DNA from 2 places in the Stappia sp. genome. Region 2 is predicted to be linked to the other one. Evidence: riboswitches for the same ligand, from Rfam matches in the RefSeq annotation. Region 2 holds a riboswitch; the other holds the start of a gene.
The links. Region 2 has a riboswitch for S-adenosylmethionine ahead of ABL312_RS02460 (O-succinylhomoserine sulfhydrylase). Riboswitches for the same ligand answer to the same signal wherever they lie in the genome.

Region 1 (7,145 bases), 230 kb from region 2:
TTTCCGGACGTGGCGGGCGCGGAGGCCCAGCAAACCCATTTGCGCCGGGGGCTTGCCGGTGTGGAGGATCTGGCCGTCGTGACCTGCCGTCCCGGAACGGTGGACGACCGTCTGCGTCGGCTCGAGCCGCTGGCCCGTCAGGACGTGCGCGAGGCGCAGCTTGCCTTCCTGTCGGGCGAGGCGTTTCCCCTGCTCCTGGTCGAAACCGACACATTCCTGTTTTGAATCCGCGTCGCGCCGGTGACCTTGTCTTGAAGCCGCATCGCGCCTTCGGGCACCGCGCGCCCGGCCAGGGCCTGCGCGAAATCCGGCTCCCCCGCGGGGAAATGGGGAACCGGATTTTCGGGGCGTTGCGGGAATCGCAGGGCGCGTGCGAGGTCAGGGAAGCCGCGCCTTGCGACTGGTCCACCCTCTCATGCGCCACTTTGCGTTGCCGTGACGGTCGTCACACATTGGGCTTTGTCCTGACCGCCAAGCCGGTAAGATGGCCCGCGACGCGCGACCGGGGCAGGGTGGACGTGCGCGACAGACGCGAAGGCGGCGGCGGAGGGCAGCCTCCCCGCGGACGGATGAGGCGGGGCCATGCTGGAAGTGCGATCGTTCCTGGAAAACAGCTTCTCGATGGAGGGGCTCGACGGCGAGCTTGCCTCGGGGCTCTCCGCGCTGGCGCGTGCGATGTCGGTGAAGCCCGGCGCGATCCTCTTCGAGGCCGGCGATCCGGGCAACGGCTGCTACGCGATCCTGGAAGGCTCGCTCAAGGTCTCCATCGTCAGCATCGAGGGCGACGAGCAACTGCTCGCGGTGATGGGGCCGGGCAGCATCGTCGGGGAACTCGCGCTGCTCGACGGGCGGGCCCGCTCCGCGACCGTCACCGCGCTGAAACCCACCCGCCTCGCCTTCATCGACAAACATGCCTTCGAGCGCTTCGCCGACCAGAACCCGGCGCTCTACCGCCACATGCTGTCGATCGTCGGAAAGCGCCTGCGGCAGGCCAACGATGTGCTCGCCGCGCGGTCCTTTCTACCGCTGCCCGGGCGCGTGGCGCAGACGCTGCTGCAACTGTCGGAAACCTTCGGCAAGCGGCTGGACGACGGGCGCATCCTCATCCACTACAAGCTGTCGCAGGCGGATATCGCCAACATGGCCGGCGCCGCGCGCGAGAACGTCAGCCGCGTGCTGAACGACTGGAAGCGCGCGGGAACGATCAGCCGGATCTCGGGCTATTACTGCCTGGAGAAACCCGAATGGCTGGAGCAGGCCTCGGCCTTGTAGGCGGGCCGCGACGTCGGAGGCGATTCGAAACCGTCACGATCATGTGGCGCTTCGATGATCATGAGTTGCATGGCTGAAAAATATTCTCTTTAAGATTGTCAATACATGCCTTTTTGCTTGGGTTTATTGCTGTGTAGTCACGTAGATTAAGAGGGCGGTAAGTCCGCATCGGCTACTCCGGGACAACTGTCGTGCCTCCTCGGGCCAGTATGGAGTGTCTCGTGATGCGGTTTTCCGACCTGACGATCCGGAACAAATTGCTTCTCAGCGCCGGAGCGTTGTTCTTTGTGTCTCTCGCCGGCGTGACCCTGTCCGGCTCCTTCGTGATGAGTTCGGCGATGGAAAAGGCCGCCCGAAACGAGGCCGGCGCGCTGTTGTCGGCCTATGCCGAGGATGTGGCGGGCGAGATCACACCCTACGCCACGGTCGCCAAGACGTCCGCGGCCGCCGTCGAAGGCCTGCTTGCCAACGGCATGCAGGATCGCGACCGTCTGGGCGATCTGATGATCCGAACGGTCGAGGCCAATCCGGATCTCGTCGGCATGACGCTGGCCTTCGAGCCCAACAAGCTGGACGGGCGCGACGCGGATTTCACCACCCACAAGTATTCCGACGCCTCGGGACGCTTCGTGCCCTATTTCTATTTCGACGCGAACGGCAATGTGACCACCGAGAAGCTGGTCATGACCAAGGAAGCCGGCACGGAAGGCTGGTACGACAAGCCGATCCGGGAAAACCGCTCGCTGATCACGCCGCCCTACGCCTATCCGATCGATGGCAAGGAAGTGCTGATGAGCACCATCAGCTGGGTGGTGCGCCAGAACGGCGAGGCCGTGGGCATCACCACCTCGGATCTGTCGCTCGCGAAGCTGGCCGAGATCATGTCCGCCCATCGCCCCTTCGGCGCGGGCGAGGTCAATCTGATCGGCGGCGACAATCTCTGGGTCGCCAATGCCGATACGTCAAAGCTGGGCCAGACCGTAACCGATGCCTCCGTCCTGGAAATGCTCGGCGGCGCGACGTCGGGTCACGCCATGAAGCGCTTCGGCGAGCGGTTCCTGGCCGTGGCGCCGGTGTCCTTCCCCGGCCTCGATGAGAAGTGGTACGTGGCGATCGACGTGCCGCACGCCGCCATGGTCGCCGGCGCCGTCACGGCGCGCAACACCATGCTCGCCATCTCGGCCGCCATGCTGCTGGCCGCGCTCGGCATCGTGTGGTTCGGCGCGGGCATGCTCGCCAACCCGGTGGCCCGCCTGACGGGCGTGATGCAGCGGCTGGCCGACGGGGACACGTCGGTCGACGTCGACGAAAGCGAGCGCAAGGACGAAATCGGCGCCATGGCCCGTGCCGTCGCCACGTTCCGCGAGAATGCCATCGAGCGCCAGCGTCTCGAAGCCGCGCAGAGCGAGGACGAAAAGGCCCGCATGGAGCGCCAGAAGCGCATCGAGAACCTGATCGGCGGGTTCCGCGAGACGGTTCAGGGTCTGATCGGCACGGTGGGCGAGACGGCGGCCGGCCTCGACCGCACCGCGCGCGATCTGTCGGCCAGCGCGCAGGACAGCGCGGAGCGCGCCAGCGAAACGTCCGAGGCAAGCTCCGTCGCGACCTCCAACGTCCAGACCGTGGCCTCGGCGGCGGAGGAGCTGTCGGCCTCCATCGCCGAGATCTCCCGCCAGGTCGGCCAGACCACCCAGGTGGTGGCGCAGGCGACCGAGGGCACCCATGCCACCAACGAGAAGATCGCCGGCCTCGCCGAGGCAGCGAGCAAGATCGGCGAGGTGGTCAAGCTGATCACCGACATCGCCGAGCAGACCAACCTGCTGGCGCTCAACGCCACCATCGAGGCGGCGCGCGCCGGGGAAGCCGGCAAGGGCTTCGCGGTCGTCGCGGCGGAGGTCAAGGAACTCGCCACCCAGACGTCGAAGGCGACGGAAGAGATCAGCGCGCAGATCGGCGCGATCCAGGGCTCGACCGGCGAGGCGGTGACGGCGATCGGCGAGATCGCGCAGATCATGCAGGAGGTGAACGGCTACACCACCTCGATCGCCTCGGCCGTCGAGCAGCAGGGGGCGGCGACCAGCGACATCTCGCGCTCGGTCCAGCAGGCCGCCCAGGGCACCAGCGCGGTGACCGGCAACATGGAGCGTCTGGCCGAGACGGTCGAGCGCACCAGCTCCGCCGCCGACACCGTGCTCGACGCCTCCGGCGCCATGAGCCAGAACACCGACGCCCTCAAGGCCGAAATCGACCGGTTCCTGGGCGAGGTCGCTGCCGCCTGACCCGGCGCGGCACTTCCAGGCCCGAGAGACGAAAGCGAACGGCGGGACCTGTGTCCCGCCGTTTTCATGTCTGCATCTCTGCAGCCGGGTTGGTGCGGATCAGCGCAGCCGGTGCTGGGCACGGAACTCCCAGGGCGTGACGACGCCGTCGGAGTTGGTGTCCGAGGCCCGGTAGCGTTCTTCGCCGGCGGCCATCCATTCCGCCTTCGACACCGATCCGTCGCCATTGGCGTCCATCGGGGCGAAGCGGGCGGCCTTGGCCTCCTGGCGCGCCTGCATGCGCTCCGGATTGCGGCCCTGACCCGGCCCCATGCGCACGTCCATGTATTCCTCTTGCGTGAGGCTGCCGTCGCCGTCGGCGTCCATGGCGTAGAAGACGGCCTCGCGCTGGGCCGCGGCCTCGTCGTCGCTGATGCGTCCGTCGTCGTTGGCGTCGAGGATCGCGAAGCGCTGCATGGCGCCGCCGTCGCCGCGCATTCCCATGCCGGCCCCCATGCCGCGACCCTGGCCCTGACCTTGGCCCCAGCCTTGCATTCCCTGCCCCTGCATCCCCTGGCCCGGCGTCTGCGCGGCCGCGGGGAGGGGAGCGACGGCGAGGACGCCGGCACAAAGCGCAAGTGAAAAGAAGAATTTGAGGGGCATACACATGAGAGCCTCCGCGCGATTGTGGGACAGGCACCAGTGTGTCGGACGTGGGCCCGACTGCATTGATAGATATCAAGATGTGAATGTTGTGAGCGGCCCCGGCGGCCCGGGCCGAAGCGTTGGCAAGCGGCGCGACCGTCGGTAGGGTTTGCTCACAGGAACCGCAGGTCGCCCGATGCGGGCGGCCCTGGAGCAATTTCAGCAAAGTCGGAGACTTTCGCGCTCGCGAAATTGCGGAAAAACAGAGACATGGAGCATTTCGAGTGATTCAGCATTCACGAGAAATGCTCTGGGAAAGGACGTCGGGTGAGTGAGGAGATCGAGACGCAGGCGCCGGTCGGCGAGCTGACGCTGCGCACCATGGCCATGCCGGCCGACACCAATGCGGCCGGGGACATCTTCGGTGGATGGGTGCTGTCGCAGATGGATCTGGCGGGCGGGATCGCCGCCGGCCAGCGCGCCGCCGGGCGCGTTGTCACGATTTCCGTCGAGCGGATGACCTTCATCCGCCCGGTCAAGGTGGGCGACGTGCTCTGCGTCTATTGCGCGATCGGCAGCGTCGGCCGGACCTCGCTGAAGGTGGCGATCGAGGCCTGGGCGCTGCGCCAGAATATCGGCCGGCGCGAGAAGGTGACGGATGCCACCTTCACCTTCGTTGCCGTCGATGACGAGGGGCGCCCGCGTCCCGTGCCGGAGATGGCCTTGCTCTCCGGCTGAGGCTCAACGCCGGGCGGAACGTGGTCTTGCCGCGTTCCGGGACCGGGTGAAGAGCGCGAGGGCCTGCGCCGGGTGCCGGGCGGCGATGTCGCGCAGCAGCGGCTCGTCGATCGCCTTTCGGCAGCCGCTTGCCCACAGGCGCAACTGGGCGGCCAGTCGGGCGGAGCGTTGCGCGGCGGAGAGCCTGCCGGTCTGAGCAGTCCCGGTTTCGCGCAAAGCCGAGGCGGCGAGTCCGGTCATTCGCATTCCAAGCGCCAGCACCCGCAGTTCCGCCAGCGTGGGGCCTGCGCGCCCTTGCGCCGGGAGGATGCGTGCCGGCTCGCGTTCGCGGCGCTGCCCCTGCGGCTCAGGACAACCGTCGGCAGCGCGGCTTTCGGACGAGGCGGAGGACGGTGTGAGGGACGCGGCTGGGGACGCGGCGGGGGTGACCATTAAAAAATCCTCCTTCGGTTTCCCGAGGAGGACTGGCGCGTTTGCGGGGATCGTCTCGAAGCCGCTTCGTTGCCGCAGATGCGGCCACATCCCCGTGAGCGGTGCGCAATCGGAACGATCCGTTGCGTCCGTCCGTCAGGGAAACCACCTTGCCCGGCGGGCAGGTTGGCGAGGGCGCCAGCCCTTCTCTTGATGACGGATGGGTTGTGCCATGGCCGGCCGGCCCGTGCAAGACGTTTGTCGCGGGTCAGCTGCGCGGATCGTCGTCCAGGTCCTCGGCCGGCGGCTCACTCGGGTCCGTGGTGTCGGCTTCCGCGCGGGGGTCCAGCGCCATGGTCTCGGGCGTTGCGAAACGGGCCGCCGAGGCCATCGCCACGAAGTCCTCGCGGTCCGCCGGCGCGATGGCCTCGCGCCGTGTGATCCGCCACAGGGCGAACAGCAACAGCGCCCCATGGGCAACGGAGGTAACCGCGAACAGGCCCTGCGGGGTCGTCACGCTCATCACCAGCGCGGCGGCGAGCGGGCCGATGACCGAGCCGATGCCGAACATCAGCAGCAGGCCGCCGCTCACCTTGAGGAAATCGCCGGGCGCGGCGTGGTCGCTCGCATGCGCGACGATCACCGGATACATGGCGTAGATCATGCCGCCGAAGGCGGAGACAAGAGCGATGACGAGGCCGGGCGGCAGCAGCCCGCCGGCCGCGAGCATGCCGCCGATGGCGCAGGCGAGCGCCGCGATGGCGATCAGCACATAGCGCCGGTCCATGCGGTCGGAGAGCAGACCCACGGGGATCTGGATCAGCGCGCCGGCGAGCAGCGCGGCCGACATCATGGTGGCGATGCTGGTCACCGACAGGCCGATCTGCCGCCCGTAGACCGCGCCGAGCGTGCCGAAGGCGCTGTTCGATACGCCGACGAGGAAGATGCTGATCACCGCCACCGGCGAGTTGCGCCAGAGCGCGGTGATGTCGAGCTCGGCCTGCGCGAGCGGGGCGGGGGCGGCGGCCGTCGACAGGGCGGTCGGCAGAAGCGCCAGCGAATAGACGATCGAGCCGACCACGAAGAACACGAAGCCCGCCGGATCGCCGAGCGTCAGCAGCATCTGGCCGATGGTCGTCGCGGCCAGATTGATCATCGTGTAGAGGCCGAAGATCCGTCCGCGCGTGTTGGTGGTGGCGCGTTCGTTGAGCCAGCTTTCCACCACCATCGCCGCGCCGGCGAAACAGAATCCCGACAGCGCCCTGAGCGGCACCCAGCCGGCCGGATGCAGGATCAGCAGGTTGAGCAGGACGACGATCCCGGCGGTGGAGCAGAACACGCCGAAGGTGCGGATGTGGCCGACGCGCTTCACCACATGCGGCGTCAGCAGGCAGCCGGCGACATAGCCGATTGCCCAGCCCGTTCCCAGCAGGCCGAGGGCGGTGTCCGAAAAGCCCTCGATGGAGCCGCGCAGCGGCAGCAAAAGGCCGTGCAGCCCGCCGGCGAGCAGAAGGAGGGCGGAGCCGGCCAGAAGCGCGGCGATGGGCAGGAACTGGGTCATCGGCTCGTTGATGGCGCGGCGACGGCGCCCGCGTCAACCGTCGGTGTCATGGTTTGCGCGTGGAGGCCCCGCGCGGAAGCTCCTTGCGGCGGGTCAGTAATGCGGTGGCTTGACGCCGGGCGCATTGCGCGCGCTGGCGTCCTCCAGCTCGTCCATGTGGTCTTCGAGCGCGGCGAGCTTGCGGGTGAGCAGATCGATCTGCCCGGCTTGCCGCGTCACCACATCGTTCAACTCGTCGATGGCGAGCTGGGCATGGGCGA
Region 2 (7,145 bases):
GCTTCTGGCCAGCTACGGCCCGGATCGGCACCCGGCAGACCGGGGAGTCGCGGGGCTCGGGCTCTTCAAGGGGCGCGGCGGACGGCTGCTCCTGCCTGCCTCGGACGCGGAGCGGGCGACGGCGCGCTTTCCGCTCTACTCGCCGACGCTGTTCGAGACGCCCGCCGGGTGAGGCAGGCGGAAGCCCGCTCCGCAGCTGCGAAGGAACACGGGCCGCACGATCACTTGCTGCAGCGGTGACTTGCCGGATATGTCAGGGAGCGTGTCGCGCGCCGCCGCGACGCGGGGCGGATGGAGCGGGTGAAGGGAATCGAACCCTCGTCTTAAGCTTGGGAAGCTTCTGCTCTACCATTGAGCTACACCCGCCTCGTCGCGCTATATCGGCGTGCCGCAGGGCCCGTGTCAAGAGGCGAGGCGCCGGCGTCGCCGCACAACGCACGGCTTTGATCGCGCGTCCCCGCCGTGTCCCGGCCACGTCGCCGCCGGGCCGGAGCGCGAAGGTCCCGGGGGCGCGAGTTTGCGCTTGATTTCGCCCGGCCAATCGCCACGTTGGGCGGCGGTTCGCGCGCCCGCGCACCGCGGTGCGCGCCGGGTCGGCGACACGATCATGCGACCTCACACACACAGGAGCTGGAAATCATGCGGGAGCAGGTGACGCGCCTCGTGCAGTCGAAGCGATGGGAAGCGGCGATCATCGCCCTCATCGTGATCAACGCCGTGACGCTGGGGCTGGAAACGAGCCCGGCGGCGATGGCCGTCGCGGGGCCGTTCCTGCTGGCGCTGGACCGCGCGGTGCTCGCCGTCTTCGTGGTGGAGATCGCGCTCAGGATCTACGCCCACCGGCTCGCCTTCTTCCGCGACCCCTGGAGCCTGTTCGATTTCGCCGTCGTGGCGGTCGCCCTGATGCCGGCAACAGGTCCGCTGTCGGTGCTGCGCGCGCTGCGCATCCTGCGTGTGCTGCGTCTGATCTCGATGATGCCGTCGCTGCGCCGGGTGGTCGGCGGACTGGTCGCGGCCCTGCCCGGCATGGGCTCCATCGTGCTTCTGCTGTCGCTGGTCTTCTATGTCTTCGCCGTGATGACGACGAAGCTCTATGGCGCGTCCTTCCCCGAATGGTTCGGCACCATCGGGCGCTCGCTCTACACGCTGTTCCAGATCATGACGCTGGAAAGCTGGTCGATGGGCATCGTCCGCCCGGTGATGGAGACCTATCCGCTCTCCTGGCTGCTGTTCGTGCCCTTCATCCTGTGCACCGCCTTCACGGTGTTGAACCTCTTCATCGGTGTCATCGTCTCCGCCATGCAGCAGGAGCACGAACAGACCGCCGAGGCCGACCGGCAGGCGATCCACGACGAGACGAGCGTGCTGCTCGCCGAGGTGCGCGCGCTCCGGAAGGAAGTGCAGGCCCTGCGCGGCCGGGGCGAAGCGGGGGACGGGCACCCGACGTGATCAGTCGTCCAGCTCGTTGAGGGCGTCCTCCGGTCCCTCGAGGGTGAGCGTCACGCCGTCGGCGGTGAACTCGCGGGCGATCACCGTCAGCCCGAGGTGAGCGACGCGACCCTCAAGCTCGGCGGTGCCGGCGAAATCCGCGCTGACGCGGCGCGTCGACCGCCGCTGGAAGGGCACAAGCCGGGCGTTGGCGATCGCGGTCTGCGCGGCCCCGGAATAGGCGCGCGCCAGACCGCCGCCGCCGAGCTTCACGCCGCCGAGCTTCACGCCGCCGAAATAGCGCACGATCAGCACCGCGCAATCGACCAGATGCGCGCCCTGCAGGACTTTCAGCGTCGGCATGCCGGAGGTGCCGGCCGGCTCGCCGTCGTCCCTGGCGCTTTCCTCGATGCGGCCGTCGTCCAGAAGCCGGCGATGCGCGGTGACGATGTGATTGGCCTTGCGGTGTTGCTTGCGCAACTCCTCCAGGCGGGCGTCGAACGCGGCGAGCGGCACCAGATGCGCCAGAAACCGGGATTTCCGGTCTTCCAGATAGCCCTCGTATTCGCGGGTTATCGTCATGAGGGGCAAGGCGCTATTCCGCGTTCTTCGCCACGGCGGGCAGGGCGGCCAAGCCGGCCAAGCCGGGAAGCGCGGCGGCGCCCTTCGGGGTCAACGCATAGACGCCGCGGTCCACCCGTTCGAACCAGCCGTAATGATCGTCGGCCATCAGTCGTGTCGCGCGGGCCACGCCGGTCGCCCTGGCCACCTCCGCGCCCCGGCTGGGGCCATTCGCGTCGAGATGGGCGGCGCAGCGCAGCGCGTCCTGCCGATAGGCGGTTACCAGGGCGACCCGTGTCGAGCCCCCGGTGTTCGGGTCGCCGACCCGGCGGGCGAACTCCCTCAGCAAGCGGTCCTTGCGCGGTTTCGACTTGCGCGGGGTGAACGGGGCGGGATCCAGATGCACTTCGACCAGCGCGTCCGACAGGCGCACCGTGATCAGCCCGAGGCCAAGGCGGCGGGCGAGCTTGAGATTGTTCTTCAGGGCTGCCTGAAATCTGCGGCCCGCCAGCCGGGGGACCGCCACATAGACGGAATCGGTGATCGACTGCCGCGCGATCGCCTGATGAAAAAGACCCAAGCTGAACCCCGTTTTCAGCTCGACGATCACGGGATCCTCCGTGCCCCGGCGGGCGACGACATCGGCGGCGCCGACTTCCGCCTTCACCTCGTAGCCCTGCGCCGCGAGAAAGGCCTTGATCGGAGGATAGAGGTCTGTTTCCAGGATGTTGGCCATCGGTCAGGCTTTGTCATGGTCACGCGAAGCTGAGGGGTCGTCTCGCTGTCCGGCCCGCCGGGACCGGTGGCCGAATGCCGGATGCCTGCTATCAGACGCTTGCCCGGAAGTGTTTCGACAGTTTCAGCGCCTGGCCCTGGTAGTTGGAGCCGATGCCCTCGCCGTAGAGCGTGCGCGGGCGTTCCTGCATGTGTTCGTAAACGAGCCGGCCGACGGTCTGGCCGTGCTCGACGATGAAGGGCACCTCGTGCGAGCGCACCTCGAGCACGGCGCGCGAGCCGCCGCCGCCGATCTCGGAATGTCCGAAGCCGGGATCGAAGAAGCCCGCGTAATGCACCCGGAACTCGCCGACCAGCGGATCGAAGGGCACCATCTCGGCCGCGAAGAGCGGCGGCACATGCACCGCCTCGCGCGAGACGAGGATGTAGAACTCGTTGGGATCGAGGATGAGCGCCGCCTCGCCGCGGTTGACGATGGGCTCCCAGAAGTCGAGCGGGTCCTGCGCGGCCTTGGCGTCCATGTCGATCACGCCGGTGTGGCGCTTGCCGCGATAGCCGATCAGGCTGCCCGGCCCCTCGCCCTGAAGGTCGATGGTGAGATGCACCCCGCCGGCGATCGCCGTGTCGCCGCCGGAGACGAGTTCCTGCGCCAGATGCACGGCCTGAAGCTCGGCGTCGGGCACCGTCGGCGCGCCCTTGCGGAAGCGGATCTGCGACAGCCTGGAGCCCTCGCGCACCAGCACGGGAAAGGTGCGCGGGCTGATTTCGGCGTAGAGCGGGCCGCGATAGCCGGCCGGCACCGTGTCGAAGGCGCGGCCCTCGTCGGTGATGACGCGGGTGAAGACGTCGAGCCGTCCGGTGGAGCTCTTCGGGTTGGTGGTGGCCGACACGTCGTCCGGCAGCGCCAGCCCCTCCATCAGCGGGACGATGTAGACGCAGCCGGTTTCGAGCACCGCGCCGCGCGTCAGGTCGAAGGCGTGGAGCTTCAGCCGGTCGAGCTTGTCCATCACCTTCGCGCCCGCGCCGGGCAGAAAGCTGGCGCGCACCCGGTAGGCGAGCGGCCCGAGCCGCAGATCGAGGCTCGCGGGCTGGATCTGGTCGCCATCCGGCTGGCGAGGCGAAGTGATCGCGCCCTGCGCGAACATGGTTTCGAGCGCCTGTGCGGGAAGGATGCCCTGGTCGGTTGCGGTCATGTCGTCGCCTGTCCCCGTTTTGTGTGCCGTCCTTAGCGCAAGCGCGGTCGTTTTGCACGTCCCGGGTGGCGGCGGGGCGCGGGCGAGCGTGCCAGGCAGTTGACGCAGGGGAGGGGTTCGCCTAAGAACCTGTCCACTCCGTGGTGATTTGAGCCGGCCGGCTTGCAGCCACGTTAAACAAGTCGCTAAAAAGGCCGGGTTGCAAAAACCCCGGCCGAACGGCCGGGGTTTTTGCTTTGGAGACCACGATGACTTCGACCACTCGCCGCTGGCACCCCGAAACCGCGCTCGTTCATGGCGGCACGACGCGCTCGCCCTTCGGGGAGACCTCCGAGGCGATGTTCCTGACGCAAGGCTTCGTCTACGACAGCGCGGAAGCGGCGGAAGCCCGCTTCAACGGCGACGATCCGGGCTTCGTCTACTCGCGCTATGCCAATCCGACGGTGGCCATGTTCGAGGCCCGCATCGCCGAACTGGAAGGCGCGGAGGCCGCACGCGGCACGGCAAGCGGCATGGCGGCGGTCAATCTGGCGCTGATGGCCTGCTGCAAGGCCGGCGATCACGTCGTCGCGGCCAAGGCGCTGTTCGGCTCCTGCCGCTACATCGTGGAAACGCTGCTGCCGCGCATGGGCGTTGCCTCGACGCTGGTCGACGGCACAGATCTCGACCAGTGGCGCGCCGCGATCCGGCCCGAGACGGTCGCCTGTTTCCTGGAAAGCCCGACCAATCCGACGTTGGAGGTGATCGATATCGCGGCGGTGGCGGAGATGGCGCACAAGGTCGGCGCGCGGCTCATCGTCGATAATGTCTTCGCAACGCCGCTGTGGCAGTCGCCGCTGGACCTGGGCGCGGATGTGGTCGTCTATTCCGCCACCAAGCACATCGACGGGCAGGGCCGCTGTCTGGGCGGTGCCGTGCTTTCGGATGCGGAGTGGATCGCCGACGAGGTGATGCCGCTCATCAAGCACACCGGCCCGGCGATGAGCCCGTTCAACGCCTGGGTCCTGCTGAAGGGGCTGGAGACGCTGCCCTTGCGCGTCACCCGCCAGACGGAAACGGCGGCCGTACTCGCCGACCGCATCGCCGACCATCCGGCGGTCGCGCGGCTGATCTATCCCGGCCGCGCCGACCATCCGCAGGCGGACCTCGCCCGGCGGCAGATGAAGGCCGGTTCGACGATGCTGGCCTTCGAGGTCGCGGGTGGCAAGCAGGCGGCCTTCCGCTTCGCCAATGCGCTTGAGATCGTCAAGCTCTCCAACAATCTCGGCGACGCCAAGAGCCTGGTGACCCATCCGGCGACGACGACGCACCAGAGCCTGAAGGAAGAGGCGCGCGCCGAACTGGGCATCACCGACGGGCTGCTCCGGCTGTCGGTCGGGCTGGAAAACGCCGAGGATCTGGCCACGGACATTCTGGCGGCCCTCGACGCCGCGCGGGACTGATCCCGACCGGGCGCGGTCGGGCGCAGGTGTCATTCGCGCAGCATTCGCGCGACCAGGATCACCCGCGCGCTCGCCGAGACGACGCAGACGGCGGCGAAGCTCCAGGCGATCGCCGCGAAGGCTGTCGGAAACAGGCACATGGCCAGGAAGACGGCGATGGTCTCCGCGCCTTCGGCGAGGCCGCCGAGGTAATAGAGCGACTTCTGGCCCTGAATGTCGGTGGTCATGCCGCGTTTCGCCGCCATGACCGAGAAGCCGAGGAAGCTCGCGCCGTTCATGTAGAAGCTGAGCAGAAGGGCGCTCGCGGCCAGCGCGTTGGTGGACGTATCGGCGAGCGCGAAGGCAAACGGCACCGCGCCGTAGAAGAAGAAGTCGAGCACGATGTCGAGATAGCCGCCGCGGTCGGTCTTGTGGCTGGCGCGCGCGACCGCGCCGTCGAGCCCGTCCGCCAGCCGGTTGACGAGGATCAGAACCACGGCGAGGCCCGGGTGGCCGAGCGCGATGGCGAGCGCGCCGGCGAGCCCGACGCCGAAGCCGGCGAGCGTGATCGCGTCGGCCGTGACCCCGCGCGCGGCAAGCTGCCGCCCGGCGGCGTCGAGGGGCGGATCGATCAGACGGCGCAGGCGCGTATCGAACATGGCGGTCCCGGATCATCAAGCGGCGCAGAGGTTGCGTCTGGATGGACCGGACGGGCCCCGCGCGCAAGTCGCATCCGCTCACGCTCGCGTCATCGCCGCCTCTTCCGGACCCCGTCGACGCGGCGCGCAAGGCTGGAAACCGGCCGCCGTCGCGCTATGCTCGTGAGGCGCCCTCTGGCGCGCGTCACGCGAGACGGGAGAGGAAATGCATGTATCGCGCCCTCACGCACGGTATTCAGGTGACGGTCGAGCCGTTCTATCTGGCGGAGGAATCCGACCCGCAGGCCAACCAGTTCCTCTGGGCCTACACCGTGGAGATCGTCAATCTGGGACAGGAGACCGTGCGCCTGCGCGCGCGTCACTGGCGGATCGTCGATGCGCTGGGCCGCGAGGAAGAGGTGCGTGGCCTCGGTGTCGTCGGCGAACAGCCGGTGCTCGCGCCTGGCGAGCGCTTCGAATACACCTCCGGATGTCCCTTGCGCACGCCGTCCGGCATGATGCGCGGAACCTATGAGATGGAAGACCTCGAAGGTGGCCGCTTCGACATTGCGATCCCCGCCTTCTCGCTCGACATTCCCGGCGAGCAGCGCAGCATCAACTGAGCGGCCTTGATCCTGGTCTGCGTGAAAAAGGCATTCATGTGCGCGCACGCATGGCCCGAGTGCGGCGGCGTCCCGCCGTCTCTGGATTGTACTTCGATCTGTCGAATTGCAATAAATAGTTGTGTTCTGCGGTCTGTGTTCTCCCGCCGACAAGACCATGAAGAGCCGCTGCGGGGCGTGTCGAAATCCTGAAGTGTCCTGAAAAAATATATGATCGAATCGCACTTCTTTTCTGCTATCTTAATACTTCAAATCACAGACTGCCTTGAGGGGCTGGGAGACGGCCGTAGAGGGTCTGAAGGGGCGAACCGTCGTGGCATCGAACCGCAACGCTGTCGATTTGTTGAATGGCTATCCCGCTGACCCTCTCGCTTTCCTGAACGATGCCTTCCGCACGGCCTTCTACACCTCGCCCGTGCGCTCGCTGTTCTACGACAGCGACTACGTGATCCGGGGCATCAACGATGCCTTTCTGGCGCATGAGGGGTTCGACCGCGCCGAGGTGCTCGGGCGCACCATGGCGAGTGTCTTCGGCGAGGCGCTCTT

Region 1: linked by a shared signal. The riboswitch ahead of ABL312_RS01425 (hypothetical protein) and the one ahead of ABL312_RS02460 (O-succinylhomoserine sulfhydrylase) in region 2 are both predicted to bind S-adenosylmethionine.

What each region holds. Positions count from the first base shown of each region.
Region 1 is NZ_CP157793.1:312,273-319,417, forward strand. It holds gene ABL312_RS01400 (ChbG/HpnK family deacetylase) at 1-225, shown strand, start outside; gene ABL312_RS01405 (Crp/Fnr family transcriptional regulator) at 583-1,272, shown strand; gene ABL312_RS01410 (methyl-accepting chemotaxis protein) at 1,497-3,551, shown strand; gene ABL312_RS01415 (EF-hand domain-containing protein) at 3,651-4,085, opposite strand; gene ABL312_RS01420 (acyl-CoA thioesterase) at 4,557-4,913, shown strand; gene ABL312_RS01425 (hypothetical protein) at 4,917-5,345, opposite strand; SAM-I-IV-variant riboswitch at 5,401-5,546, opposite strand; gene ABL312_RS01430 (MFS transporter) at 5,593-6,885, opposite strand; gene ABL312_RS01435 (SlyX family protein) at 6,979-7,145, opposite strand, start outside.
Region 2 is NZ_CP157793.1:539,830-546,974, forward strand. It holds gene ABL312_RS02430 (lanthionine synthetase LanC family protein) at 1-172, shown strand, start outside; tRNA gene ABL312_RS02435 (tRNA-Gly) at 293-366, opposite strand; gene ABL312_RS02440 (ion transporter) at 640-1,449, shown strand; gene ABL312_RS02445 (YigZ family protein) at 1,450-2,010, opposite strand; gene ABL312_RS02450 (DUF2161 family putative PD-(D/E)XK-type phosphodiesterase) at 2,024-2,725, opposite strand; gene ABL312_RS02455 (2'-deoxycytidine 5'-triphosphate deaminase) at 2,817-3,917, opposite strand; SAM riboswitch at 4,048-4,127, shown strand; gene ABL312_RS02460 (O-succinylhomoserine sulfhydrylase) at 4,166-5,359, shown strand; gene ABL312_RS02465 (CDP-alcohol phosphatidyltransferase family protein) at 5,389-5,997, opposite strand; gene apaG (Co2+/Mg2+ efflux protein ApaG) at 6,207-6,599, shown strand; gene ABL312_RS02475 (EAL domain-containing protein) at 6,913-7,145, shown strand, end outside.